DNA from 3 places in the Photobacterium sp. MCCC 1A19761 genome. Region 2 is predicted to be linked to each of the others. Evidence: predicted binding sites of a transcription regulator. Region 2 holds the regulator's gene; each other region holds the start of a gene.

Region 1 (4,224 bases), on a different contig from region 2:
GGCCCTGTTGTTGCAGCAGCAGCAGCGAGCGGCCCAGGTTGGTCGGATCGTTTGGTACTGCGACTTGATCGCCATCTTTCAGCTCATCGATTGATTTGATTTTGCTGGAATAGGCGGCAATCGGGTAGACAAACGTGTTACCGGCAATCGCAAACTTGTAGCCACGGTCCGTGATTTGCTGATCCAAGTATGGTTTGTGCTGAAACGCATTGATGTCGATCGAGCCTTCTTCCAGTGCTGCGTTCGGTGAAACGTAGTCGGTGAAGGTGATCAGCTCAACATCCAGGCCGTATTTGTCTTTGGCTTCCTTGGCAGCCACTTCAGCAACCTGTGCTTCTGCACCCGCCATGACACCGATTTTAATTTTGCTGTTGTCTACCGCAGCTTCTTTCTCGCCGCAGCCGGTCAGAACCAGTGCCGAGGCCAGGCCGGCTACTGCAAACAGGTTTTTCAGATTAAACGCCATGTTACTTCTCCTTAAAAGCGGGATTTCCATAATCCTAGTCGGTAATAGGGTTGTCTTTGTTTTTACATTGTGTGTTCGTATTGGGTGGACTTAGCGGTGATCGACACGCTTGACCAGATGATCACCGGCAGACTGAATGCATTGCACCAGAATGACCAGCATGACCACGGTGATCAGCATGACGGTGCCGTCGAAACGCTGGTAGCCGTAACGGATCCCAACATCGCCTAGACCGCCGCCGCCGACGGTGCCGGCCATGGCTGAGTAGCTCACCAGGGTCACCAGCGTAATGGTGATAGCGTTGATAATGCCCGGCATGGCTTCCGGCAGCAGCACCTTGCTGATGATCTGGCGCGGTGTTGCACCCATCGCCTGAGCGGCTTCTACCAGGCCGCCCGGCACTTCCAGCAGCGCCCCTTCAACCAGGCGGGCGATAAACGGAATCGCGCCAACGGTCAGCGGAACAATCGCCGCGGCGGTCCCAATCGAGCTGCCGACCACAAAACGGGTAAACGGAATAATGGCGACCAGCAGGATAATAAACGGGATCGAGCGGCCGATATTGGTCACGGTCCCCAGAACCTTGTTCAGGGTCGAGTGTTCCAGCAGCCCGCCTTGTTTGGTCAGGTGCAGGGCAACACCAGCCGGGATCCCGATGGCGAAGCCAATCAGACCGGAGGCAAGCACCATCACCAGCGTTTCACCCAGCGCCTCAATCAGTAAATACGTCAGGCGTTCATTGGCCTGCCACCAGTTCGCAATTGTTTCAAGCAACATAACCCAGTACCTCTACATTAACCTTGTGATCGCGCAGGAAGGCAATGGCCTGCTCTGCTGCTTGTTCGGTGCCGAAAAACTCCGCCAGCATCAGGCCGAATTTGACGCCGCCGGCATAATCCATATCTGAGCTCAGAATGCTGATGTCAATATTAAACTCACGGGCGACCTGGCTGATTAGCGGAGCATCCACGGAAGCGCCGGTAAATTCCAGGCGGACCAGCGGGTAGCTGTTCTCAACTCGGGTGTCGGTGAGCCGGGCGCGGTAGTCTTCCGGGATCGACAGATCCAGGGTTGAGCGAATGAACTCCCGGGCCAGTTCGGTTTTCGGATGGGCAAAGATATCGCCGACCGGACCTTTCTCGACCAGTTCACCATCGCCGATGATCGCCACTTGGCTACAAATGCTTTTCACCACATCCATCTCGTGAGTGATCAGCAAAATGGTCAGGTTCAGCTTGCGGTTGATCTCCTTGAGCAGCTCTAAAATCGACTGGGTGGTCGCCGGATCCAGCGCACTGGTCGCTTCATCACACAGCAGGACTTTCGGGTCGGATGCCAAGGCCCGGGCGATGGCCACACGTTGTTTCTGGCCGCCGCTGAGGTTGGACGGATAGGCACTGCTCTTGTCGGCCAGCCCCACCAGTTGCAGCAGCTCAGTCACTTTGCTTTTGAGGTCCGCTTTTTTGGTCCCGGCCAGCTCAAGCGGCAGGGCCACGTTGTCGAACACCGTCCGGGAAGACAACAGATTGAAGTGCTGGAAGATCATCCCGATTTTACGCCGGGCTAACGTCAGCTCCTGGGTGGAGAGCTGAGTCAAATCGACACCATCGACAATCACATGGCCGCTGGTGGGCTTTTCTAACAGGTTCACGCAGCGGATGAGGGTACTTTTCCCTGCACCGGATGAACCGATCACGCCGAAAATTGTGCCTTGCTCAATGGAGAGGTTGATATCACGCAGCGCGTTGATTTCCTTTTCTCCCTGATAGAACACTTTGTTCACTCTATTGATTTCTATCATCGAACTTCCTGAGCTGTTTGCTGCTGCCCAATACAATTCACCGGGCAAAAATGGGTGATAATGGTTTAATTTGTTGCTGTTTATTGTGTTTACACTGTAATTAGTTTGTGCGTAAAGTGTTTCCTAAACGCTTATGTGGTTGATGCTAGGGTGTCTAGACGGCTAAGTCAATAGATATTTTTACGTCTGGACGTCTAAATGGCTTTCTTGACTTGAGCCAAAATCTTCAGCCCTGGCAGAAACCGGGCGGATAAACGGATGAATCCCGGGGTGAGCCGTGTCATAATCGCGCCAGTAATGTAGACAGACAGAGGGCTGACTTTTGGCCAAACCCGCAGTTTTTATTGATCGTGACGGCGTGATTAACGTGGATCATGGTTATGTGCATACCGTCGATGATTTTGAGTATGTCGAAGGTGTTTTTGAGGCGTGTAAAAAGCTCAAGGCGATGGGCTATTTGCTGGTCCTGGTCACCAACCAGGCGGGGATTGCCCGTGGCATGTACAGCGAAGATGAATTCCTGACCCTGACCGAGTGGATGGACTGGAACTTTGTCGACAACGGAGTGGAATTTGACGGGATTTATTACTGTCCGCACCATCCGACGGAAGGCAAAGGGGATTACCTGCAGGATTGTAACTGTCGCAAGCCGAATCCGGGGATGTTCATTTCAGCCCGCGATTTCCTGAAAATCGATATGGCCAACTCGGTGATGATTGGTGACAAAACCGATGACATGAAAGCGGCGCAGGCGGCAGACGTCGGCACCAAGATCCTGGTCCGTACCGGCAAACCGATCACCGAAGCCGGCGAAGCACTGGCTGATACTGTGCTCGACAGCGTTGCCGATGTCCCGGCCTGGCTGGCTGCGCGCTAAACCGCAAAACAGTACACAACTTCCAGAGATAAAAAAACAGGTCGTCTCGCGACCTGTTTTTTTTGACATCATCAGAAAAACTTGCGGTTTCTCACTGTTATAAATTTGACACTATACTCAGTTGAAGACACGCCCTGTGAGCGTGGTCAATTCGTTACCTGAGTCGTCTGGACATCATGTCATCAACTCTTGTGGATGGCGGGACCTTGCTCAGGCTATGAGAAAGGGAGCGGGCCGATACATGCTGTCGTATTTATTGCATCGTATGGCGCTGATTATACCGACATTCTTAGGCATTACCGTGCTGATCTTTGCCATTACCCGGCTGGTGCCCGGCGGGCCGGTCGAGCGGATGCTGGCGAACATGCAGTTTCAGGGGGATGGAGCGGCGGCGATGACGACCGCGGGCGGCAGTACGGCCTTGTCTGATGATCAGCTGGCGCAGCTCAATGCGTTTTATGGCCTGGATAAACCGGTTCACCAGGCGTACTGGGAGTGGCTGAAGAAGCTGATACGCTTTGATTTAGGGGAGTCGACCCGTTATTACGAGCCGGTCACCGAGATGATTGCCGAACGACTGCCGATTTCGCTGTTCTACGGTGGGATGACGTTCTTTATCAGCTATTTTATTTCCATCCCTTTGGGCTATTTCAAAGCCATCAAACATGACTCGGCGTTTGATTCTGGTTCTTCCATTCTGATCTTTGTCGGTTATGCCCTGCCGGGGTATGTCGTCGGGGTGTTGCTGATCACCTTGTTCAGCTATCACCTGGAATGGTTTCCAATGGGCGGCTTTGTCAGTGATGACTTTGACGATTATGAAACCCTATATCAACAGGTGCAGGATGTGCTCTGGCATGCGGTCTTACCGCTGATTTGTTATCTGATCGGGGATTTCGCCACCCTGACTATGACGATGAAAAATAACCTGATGGAAAACCTGTCCTCGGATTATATCCGCACCGCGATTGCCAAAGGCTTGCCGTTCCGGACCGCGGTGCGAAAGCATGCCCTGCGCAACAGCCTGATCCCGATCGCTAGCCATTTCGGCAACTCTATACTCTTCTTTATGACCGGCTC
Region 2 (4,224 bases):
TCTGAAACACTATGTCTGAAGACTTTCGCCAACAAGCGCTTCATTACCATGCTTACCCTGTACCAGGCAAAATTGCCGTAGAGCTCTCCAAGCCTGCTGATACTGTTGAAGACCTTGCCCTCGCTTACAGCCCGGGTGTGGCTGAGCCGGTGCGTGAAATCGCCCAAAACGCTGACAATGTTTACAAGTACACCGCCAAAGGCAATATGGTGGCGGTGATCAGTAACGGCACTGCGATCCTTGGCCTGGGGAACCTGGGCCCGCTGGCATCCAAGCCGGTGATGGAAGGTAAAGCCCTGCTGTTCAAGCGTTTTGCCGGTCTGGATTCGATTGATATCGAAGTGAAACACCGCACGATTGACGAGTTCGTCGATACCGTGGCTAACATTGCCGATACATTCGGCGGCATCAACCTGGAAGACATTAAAGCGCCGGACTGCTTTGAAATTGAAAAGCGTCTGATCGAGCGTTGCCAGGTGCCGGTGTTCCACGATGACCAGCACGGCACCGCGATCGTAACCGCGGCCGGGATGCTCAATGCTCTGGAACTGCAAGGCAAAGAGATCAGCGAAGCCGTGATCGTCTGCCTGGGTGCTGGTGCGGCTGCCGTGGCCTGTATGGAACTGCTGATCAAGTGCGGTGCGCAGCGTGAGAAGATCTACATGCTGGACCGTAAGGGCGTGATCCATACCCGCCGTGACGACATCAACGAATACAAGCAGCTGTTTGCCAACAATACCGACAAGCGCACGCTGGAAGACGTGATCGAAGGCGCAGACATTTTTGTCGGCGTGTCCGGTCCGGATCTGCTGTCACCGGAAGCCCTGAAGCTGATGGCTGACAAGCCGGTGGTCTTTGCGTGTTCTAACCCGGATCCGGAAATCAAGCCGGCGCTGGCGCATGCCGTACGTGATGATCTGATCATGGGCACTGGCCGTTCGGACTATCCGAACCAGGTCAACAACGTGCTGTGCTTCCCGTTCATCTTCCGCGGTGCCCTGGACGTGCGCGCCAGTGCGATTAACGACGAGATGAAACTGGCAGCCGTGAAGGCGATCCGTGAACTGGCCAAAGAGCCGGTCCCGGCAGAAGTACTCAAAGCGGCTGGCGTGGACAGCCTGGCCTTCGGTCCGGAATACATTATTCCGAAACCAATGGATCCGCGTCTGCTGCCGCGCGTGGCCAAAGCCGTGGCGGTGGCTGCGGTTGAATCCGGCGTTGCCCGAATCGACATGCCGGTCAATTACATGGCTGACAAATAATTCAGCCGGATAGGAAAAAACCAGCCCACGGGCTGGTTTTTTTGTATCTGGCGGCAGAAAAGCAGCGATTATTCGTTGATGTCTTCGTACTTGATGCCCATCTCGTCCATCAGGGCTTTGGCCTCGGCCGGCAGATCATCCGGACGGTCTTTGCGGATGTCATCGTCGGTAGGCAGCGGCTGACCGGTGTAGGCATGCAGGAATGCCTCGCACAGTAGCTCACTGTTCGTGGCGTGACGCAGGTTGTTGATCTGACGGCGGGTACGCTCATCAGTCAGGATTTTCAGTACCTTCAATGGAATCGAAACGGTAATTTTTTTGACTTGCTCGTTTTTCTTACCGTGTTCCGCGTATGGGCTGATGTACTCGCCATTCCACTCTGCCATTTTCTACCTTCTCAGCGATATTGGATTGATTAAATTAGATGATGGGTGAATTTTAGCGGGATTTACCGCCACAAGCAAAGACATATGGACGTCCAGAAGTGTTGACGTCTTTATGGTTTGTGGCTAATGTTGGTGCTAATCCGTTCTGCACCGCAGGGCCAGCCCTCAGACAAGGAAAGTAAATATGAGTGACAAGAAGCGAGCGACCGTTGCCGTCCGCGCTGGGATCGAATCGGACACCCAATTTAATGCGGTGGTGCCGCCTATCTACCTTACTTCGACTTATAGCTTCTCACAACTGGGGGAAGTGCCGCAGTTTGACTATTCCCGCTCGGGCAACCCGACCCGCAATACGTTGGCCGAAGCGCTGGCTGCGCTGGAAGGGGGCGCCGGGGCCGTGGTAACGAACTGCGGTACGGCGGCGATCAACTTGCTGGTCACTGCCCTGTTGGGGCCGGATGACCTGGTGGTGGCTCCGCATGACTGCTATGGCGGCACGTACCGCCTGTTCCATACCCGGGCTCAGAAAGGGGATTTTCAGGTCTGTTTTGTCGATCAGACCGATCCGGTCGCGCTGGCGGCGGCACTGGCCAAACAGCCCAAGCTGGTCTGGGTGGAAACACCATCCAACCCGTTGCTGCGGGTGGTCGATATCGCCGCCGTGTGCGAACAGGCGCATCAGGCCGGGGCGCTGGTTGCGGTGGACAACACCTTCCTGTCGCCGATCCTGCAACAGCCGATCGCCCTGGGGGCGGATTTTGTCGTCCACTCGACCACCAAATACATTAACGGCCATTCCGACGTGCTCGGCGGGGTGCTGATTGCCAAAACATCGGAGCAGGCGGAAACCCTGGCCTGGTGGGCCAACTGCATTGGTGCCACCGGCGCGCCGTTTGATGCGTATCTCACGCTGCGCGGCCTGCGGACCCTGGCTCCCCGGATGAAGCTGCACGAAGAGAACAGCGCCCGGATCCTCGCTTACCTGCAAAGCCAGCCGTTGGTCGGGCAAATCTACCATCCGAGCCAGCCCGAGCATCCGGGCCATGCGATTGCGCTCAAGCAGCAGCAGGGATTCGGCGCGATGCTCAGTTTTGAAATCGCCGGCAGCCAGGCACAACTGGAATTGTTTGTCCGCCAACTGCAATGCTTTTCTCTGGCGGAGTCCCTTGGCGGGACCGAAAGTCTGATCTGCCATCCGGCCAGTATGACCCACCGGGCGATGTCGGACGAGGCGCAAGCCGAAGCGGGCATCAAGCCGTCCCTGCTCCGGTTGTCTGTGGGGCTGGAAGATGCCGATGATTTGATTGCCGATTTGGCGCAGGCGTTTGCCCTGGCAGCGGAGGTGACGGGATGAGCCAGCCGATAACACGACAACTCCACAAATTTGGCGGCAGCAGCCTGGCGGACCCGGCGTGTTATCGCCGGGTGGCCGAGATCATCGGTGAATATGCCGGTCCTGAAGATTTGATTGTGGTTTCCGCCGCTGGCAAGACCACCAATCAGCTGATCGCCTGGGTCGAGTTGCTGCGAAAAGATGGCCGGCAGGCCCATGACGCGTTGCAGGATCTGCGGGCGTTTCAGCAGGCACTGATCAGTGAGCTCGTGACCGGCCCGGCTGCGGATGATCTGCAAACTCAGCTCCACCTGGAGCTCAGTGCGCTGGCCAAGCTCAGTGGTCCGGATTTGACGGAAGCGGCGGTGGCCGCGGTACTTGGTCATGGCGAGCTGTGGTCTGCCCGGTTGCTCGCCGCGTTGCTGGCGCAACAGGCGATGCCGGCGACGTACCTGGATTCCAGGACGTTTTTGCGGGCCGAGCGGGCCGCGCAGCCGGAAGTCGATCGCGCCCAGTCCTGGCCGTTGCTGACGGCTGAGCTGGCCCAGCACAGCCAGCACCGGATTGTGATCACCGGATTTATGGCCCGCAATGCGGCCGGTGAAACCGTACTGCTGGGTCGCAACGGCTCGGATTATTCAGCCACGGTGATCGGCGCCCTGGCGGAAGTGGCGCGGGTGACGATTTGGAGCGATGTTGCCGGGGTGTACAGCGCCGATCCGCGGCTGGTGGCGGACGCCTGCCTGTTGCCGCTGTTGCGGCTGGATGAAGCCAGCGAACTGGCCCGTCTGGCAGCGCCGGTGCTGCACAGCCGGACGCTGCAGCCGGTGGCCCAGAGCGCGATTGATCTGGCCCTGCGTTGTAGCCATCAGCCGGAATCGGGCTCGACCCGGGTCGAGCGGGTGCTGGCCTCGGGGCGCGGCGCAAAAATTATTACTTCGCTTGATGATGTCTGCCTGATTGAGCTCGATATTGCCCGCTCGCATGATCTGGCCCCGATCCAGGCCGAGCTGGCCAGACTGCTGCAACGGATTCAGTTGCCGCCGCTGGCGCAGAGTGTCGAAGCCGACAAGGGACGGATCCGGCTCGCCTATACCCGGGAAGTGGTCAACGGGGTGCTGGGCTCGCTGCAGGACAGCGGGATCACCGCCGAGCTGCGGCTGCGGGAAGGCTTTGCCATGGTTGCGGCTGTGGGCGCCGGGGTGATCGGTAATCCGGTTCATTGTTACGGTTTCTCGCATCA
Region 3 (4,224 bases), on a different contig from region 2:
ATTCTTGCCGATATCGTGGACATCCCCTTTCACCGTAGCCAGCAGGATCTTGCCGTTCGTACTCCCGACCTGCTTCTGTGCATTAATGTACGGCTCCAGGTAAGCCACCGCCTGTTTCATTACCCGGGCCGATTTCACCACCTGCGGCAGGAACATTTTCCCTTCACCGAACAAATCACCGACCACGTTCATCCCGTCCATCAACGGGCCTTCAATCACTTCCAACGGCTTGCTGGCATTGGCACGCGCTTCTTCGGTGTCTGCAACAATGAACTCAGTGATCCCCTTGACCAGCGCATGCTCCAGCCGCTTGGCCACCGGCCAGGTGCGCCACTCCAGCGCCGAGGCATCTTCTTCTTTACCAACGCCTTTACCGGCATATTCAGCAGCAATGTCCAGCAGCCGCTCTGTTGCATCATCCCGGCGGTTGAGCACCACATCTTCCACCGCTTCACGCAGTTTTTCCGGCACGTTGTCATAGACTTCCAGCTGGCCGGCATTGACGATCCCCATATCCATCCCGCGCTTGAAGCAGTGATAGAGGAATACAGCATGGATTGCTTCACGGACGTAGTTATTGCCGCGGAAAGAGAACGAGACATTCGACACCCCGCCGGAGATCATCGCGTGGGGCAGATCCCGCTTGATGTCGCCCACCGCTTCAATAAAGTCGACCGCATAGTTGTTATGCTCATCAATCCCGGTGGCGACCGCAAAGATATTCGGGTCAAAAATGATATCTTCCGGCGGGAAGCCGACTTCATCGACCAAGATCCGGTACGCATTGGTACAGATCTCCAGCTTGCGCTCGCGGGTATCCGCCTGGCCGACTTCATCAAAGGCCATCACAATCACCGCCGCACCGTAGCGGCGGATCAGTTTGGCCTGCTCAATAAACTTCTCTTTACCTTCCTTGAGCGAGATCGAGTTGACAATCCCCTTGCCCTGGATACATTTCAGACCGGCTTCGATGACTTCCCACTTAGAGGAGTCAACCATGATCGGCACTTTGGATATTTCCGGCTCAGATGCACAGAGATTGAGGAAACGCACCATACAGGCTTCGGCATCGAGCATCCCTTCATCCATATTAATATCGATGATCTGGGCACCGTTTTCCACCTGCTGACGGGCCACTTCCAGCGCTTCATCGTATTGCTCTTCTTTAATCAGTCGCTTGAAGCGTGCCGAGCCGGTGACGTTGGTCCGCTCCCCAACATTGACAAACAGGGTGTCTTTCTCGATGGTCAGCGGCTCCAGTCCGGACAACCGGCAAGCCACCGGCAGCTCCGGCAGCGCACGCGGTTTCACGGTTGCCGTCACGGCGGCCATCTGGCGAATATGCTCCGGCGTGGTGCCGCAACAACCGCCGACCAGGTTCAGAAAGCCGGACTCCGCCCACTCTGCAATATGTTCAGCCATCTCCTCCGGCGATAAGTCATACTCACCAAAAGCATTCGGCAGACCCGCATTGGGGTGAGCAGAGACCGCGCATTCGGAAATCCGAGACAGCTCTTCCACATACTGACGCAGCTCATCCGGGCCAAGGGCACAGTTGAGGCCGAACGAGATTGGCCGGACATGGCGCAGGGAGTTATAGAAAGCTTCGGTCGTCTGGCCGGAAAGGGTCCGCCCGGAGGCATCGGTAATGGTCCCGGAGATCATCACAGGCAGAGCCATCCCCAGTTCATCAAACACCTGATCGACCGCGAAGGCACACGCCTTGGCATTGAGGGTATCAAAAATGGTTTCAATCAGGATGATATCGGCACCGCCTTCAATCAGGGCATGGGTCGATTCAGCATAAGCTTCGACCAGCCGATCAAAGGAGACATTCCGGTAGCCCGGGTCATTTACGTCCGGTGAAATTGAGCAGGTACGGTTGGTCGGGCCAAGCACCCCGGCGACAAAGCGCGGTTTATCGGGCGTTTTGGCCGTCCATTCATCAGCCACCTGACGCGCCAGCCGGGCCGCTTCGCGGTTGATCTCGGCACTGAGCGATTCCATGTTGTAATCGGCCATGGCAATCGTCGTGGCGTTAAACGTGTTGGTTTCCAGGATATCGGCGCCCGCTTCCAGGTAGGCACTGTGAATCTCGCGGATCAACTGGGGCTGCGTCAGCACCAATAAATCATTATTGCCCTTCAGGTCAGAAGGCCAGTCAGCAAACCGCTCCCCACGATAATCTGCTTCATCCAGTTTATAACCCTGGATCATTGTGCCCATCCCGCCGTCAATGATCAGGATTTGCTGCGCCAACCGCGCTTGTAATAATTCCTTGCCCTTTCCCACCGCACTACTTCCTTATCCATTTTTACAGCTGAATAACATCCTACCACAGGTTAGATGGAAATCTAGACGTCCAAATGAATTATTGTTTCCGGGCTCAGGCTCAATATTGAAAAGTTTTCAGTAGCTATCAATGTATGATGGCTTTATATTTTGACACAATTTGTCTCTTTACTTTTCAGCTTATATCGAGGTTCATGGATGTCCGTTTATAGCACCCTTTGCTTTCTTGCTGCCGCAGCAATGATCATTGCGTTTATCAACAGCAAAATAGGGAAAATGCAAACAACGATTGCGATCACGGCTGGCGCACTGATCCTATCCTTAGGCATCGTGATCGCCGGTCAAAACGGATGGTTTCATTTAGAAGAAATCGCAGCCAGCCAGCTGGGTGAAATCAACTTCGAATCATTTTTGCTCAAAGGGATTTTAGGCTTTCTGCTTTTCGCCGGCGGGCTCGGGATCAAGCTCCCCAACCTGGAAGATCAGAAGTGGGAAATCACCGTCCTGGCTTTGGCCGCCACGCTATTTTCCACCTTCTTTATCGGCTTTGCCCTCTGGGGTATCTGCCAGCTCATCGGCATCGACTTTCACCTCATCTACTGCCTGATTTTCGGCGCCCTGATCTCCCCGACCGACCCCATCGCCGTCCTGGCCATCGTAAAAAAGCTCAATGCCCCACGCCGGATTTCCACCCAGATTGAAGGCGAGTCCCTGTTCAATGATGGGTTCGGCCTGGTCATTTTTGTCACCTTATTCACCATTGCCTTCGGCAACGAAGCACCGACCATTTTAGGCGTCGGTCAGCTGTTTATTCAGGAAGCAATCGGCGGGATTGCTTACGGCTTCCTGCTTGGCCTGCTGTTCCATTACCTGATCAGTGCCACAGACGATCACTCCATGGAGCTGCTGCTGACCATCGGGGTACCGACAGCCGGATATGCTTTCGCCGATCTGATCCATGTCTCCGGACCTCTGGCGATGGTAGTCTCCGGGATCATGATAGGGAACTGGACGCGCTACATCGGGTTCTCGAAAGAAAGTGAGGATCACCTGGACCATTTCTGGGAACTGGTCGATGAATTCCTCAACGGGGTGCTGTTCCTGCTGATCGGTCTGAGCATGCTGCAGTTCAGCTTCCACGAGGAAGACTGGATCCTGATGGTCATCGCCGTGCCGTTGGTACTGCTCAGCCGCTACCTCAGCATCCAGCTGTCCTACTTTGGATTCCAGCGCTACCGTAGCTATAACCCGCATTCGGTGAGGATCCTGACCTGGGGTGGCCTGCGTGGCGGCCTGGCGTTGGCGATGGCAATGGCCATTCCGGCCGGAGTCATCGTGATCCCGGAGAAGAACATTGACGTGCGCGAGTTGATTCTGGTGATGACCTATGCCGTCGTGGTGTTCTCCATCCTGATCCAGGGTTCAACCATTACCCCGATGATTCAGAAAGCCAAGCTCTGGGAAGCCGATAACGCCAAGCAATAATGACAAAGACCTGCCTCGGCAGGTCTTTTGTTATTCATGTGCTGTGACACCGAAGGAGCCTGAACGGCGACATACCGGCAAGTACACACCAGCCAGGGAATGATTAATCATCCCGGGTAAATTTATCTACCGAGAAATGCTCCAGATCATATGGCGTCTGCTGGTACACACAGTAATTCAACCAGTTCGAAAACAGCAAGTGGCCATGACTACGCCAACTGGCCACCGGTGGATTGTCCGGATTTCCCTCCGGGTAGTAATTCACCGGAATATTCGGCTCCATCCCTTCACTCAAATCACGCACATACTCATTATGCAGGGTATGCACATCGTATTCGGGATGACCGGTCACAAAGACATTCCGCTTATCTTTCGTCGCCGCCAGGTAAACCCCGGCTTGTTCAGACGTCGCCAGGATATCGAGATCCGTATGTTGGGCCAGATAAT

What was found. Region 2 encodes MetJ, which represses methionine synthesis genes. Its sites were predicted from a motif close to TTAGACNTNTANANGTCTAA; they were not measured.
Region 1: a site for MetJ is predicted at 2,446-2,465, ahead of metN (methionine ABC transporter ATP-binding protein MetN). Genes of this name have one in related genera too.
Region 3: a site for MetJ is predicted at 2,347-2,366, ahead of metH (methionine synthase). Genes of this name have one in related genera too.

Annotation. Positions count from the first base shown of each region.
Region 1 is NZ_JAZGTF010000038.1:40,396-44,619, forward strand. Features, by position in the region: gene VV869_RS22180 (MetQ/NlpA family lipoprotein) at 1-466, opposite strand, end outside; gene VV869_RS22185 (methionine ABC transporter permease) at 557-1,243, opposite strand; gene metN (methionine ABC transporter ATP-binding protein MetN) at 1,233-2,267, opposite strand; gene gmhB (D-glycero-beta-D-manno-heptose 1,7-bisphosphate 7-phosphatase) at 2,590-3,144, shown strand; gene VV869_RS22200 (ABC transporter permease subunit) at 3,386-4,224, shown strand, end outside.
Region 2 is NZ_JAZGTF010000009.1:184,701-188,924, forward strand. Features, by position in the region: gene VV869_RS11260 (malic enzyme-like NAD(P)-binding protein) at 12-1,262, shown strand; gene metJ (met regulon transcriptional regulator MetJ) at 1,331-1,648, opposite strand; gene VV869_RS11270 (O-succinylhomoserine (thiol)-lyase) at 1,833-3,002, shown strand; gene VV869_RS11275 (bifunctional aspartate kinase/homoserine dehydrogenase II) at 2,999-4,224, shown strand, end outside.
Region 3 is NZ_JAZGTF010000006.1:1,039-5,262, reverse strand. Features, by position in the region: gene metH (methionine synthase) at 1-2,292, opposite strand, end outside; gene VV869_RS07810 (cation:proton antiporter) at 2,491-3,777, shown strand; gene metA (homoserine O-acetyltransferase MetA) at 3,881-4,224, opposite strand, start outside.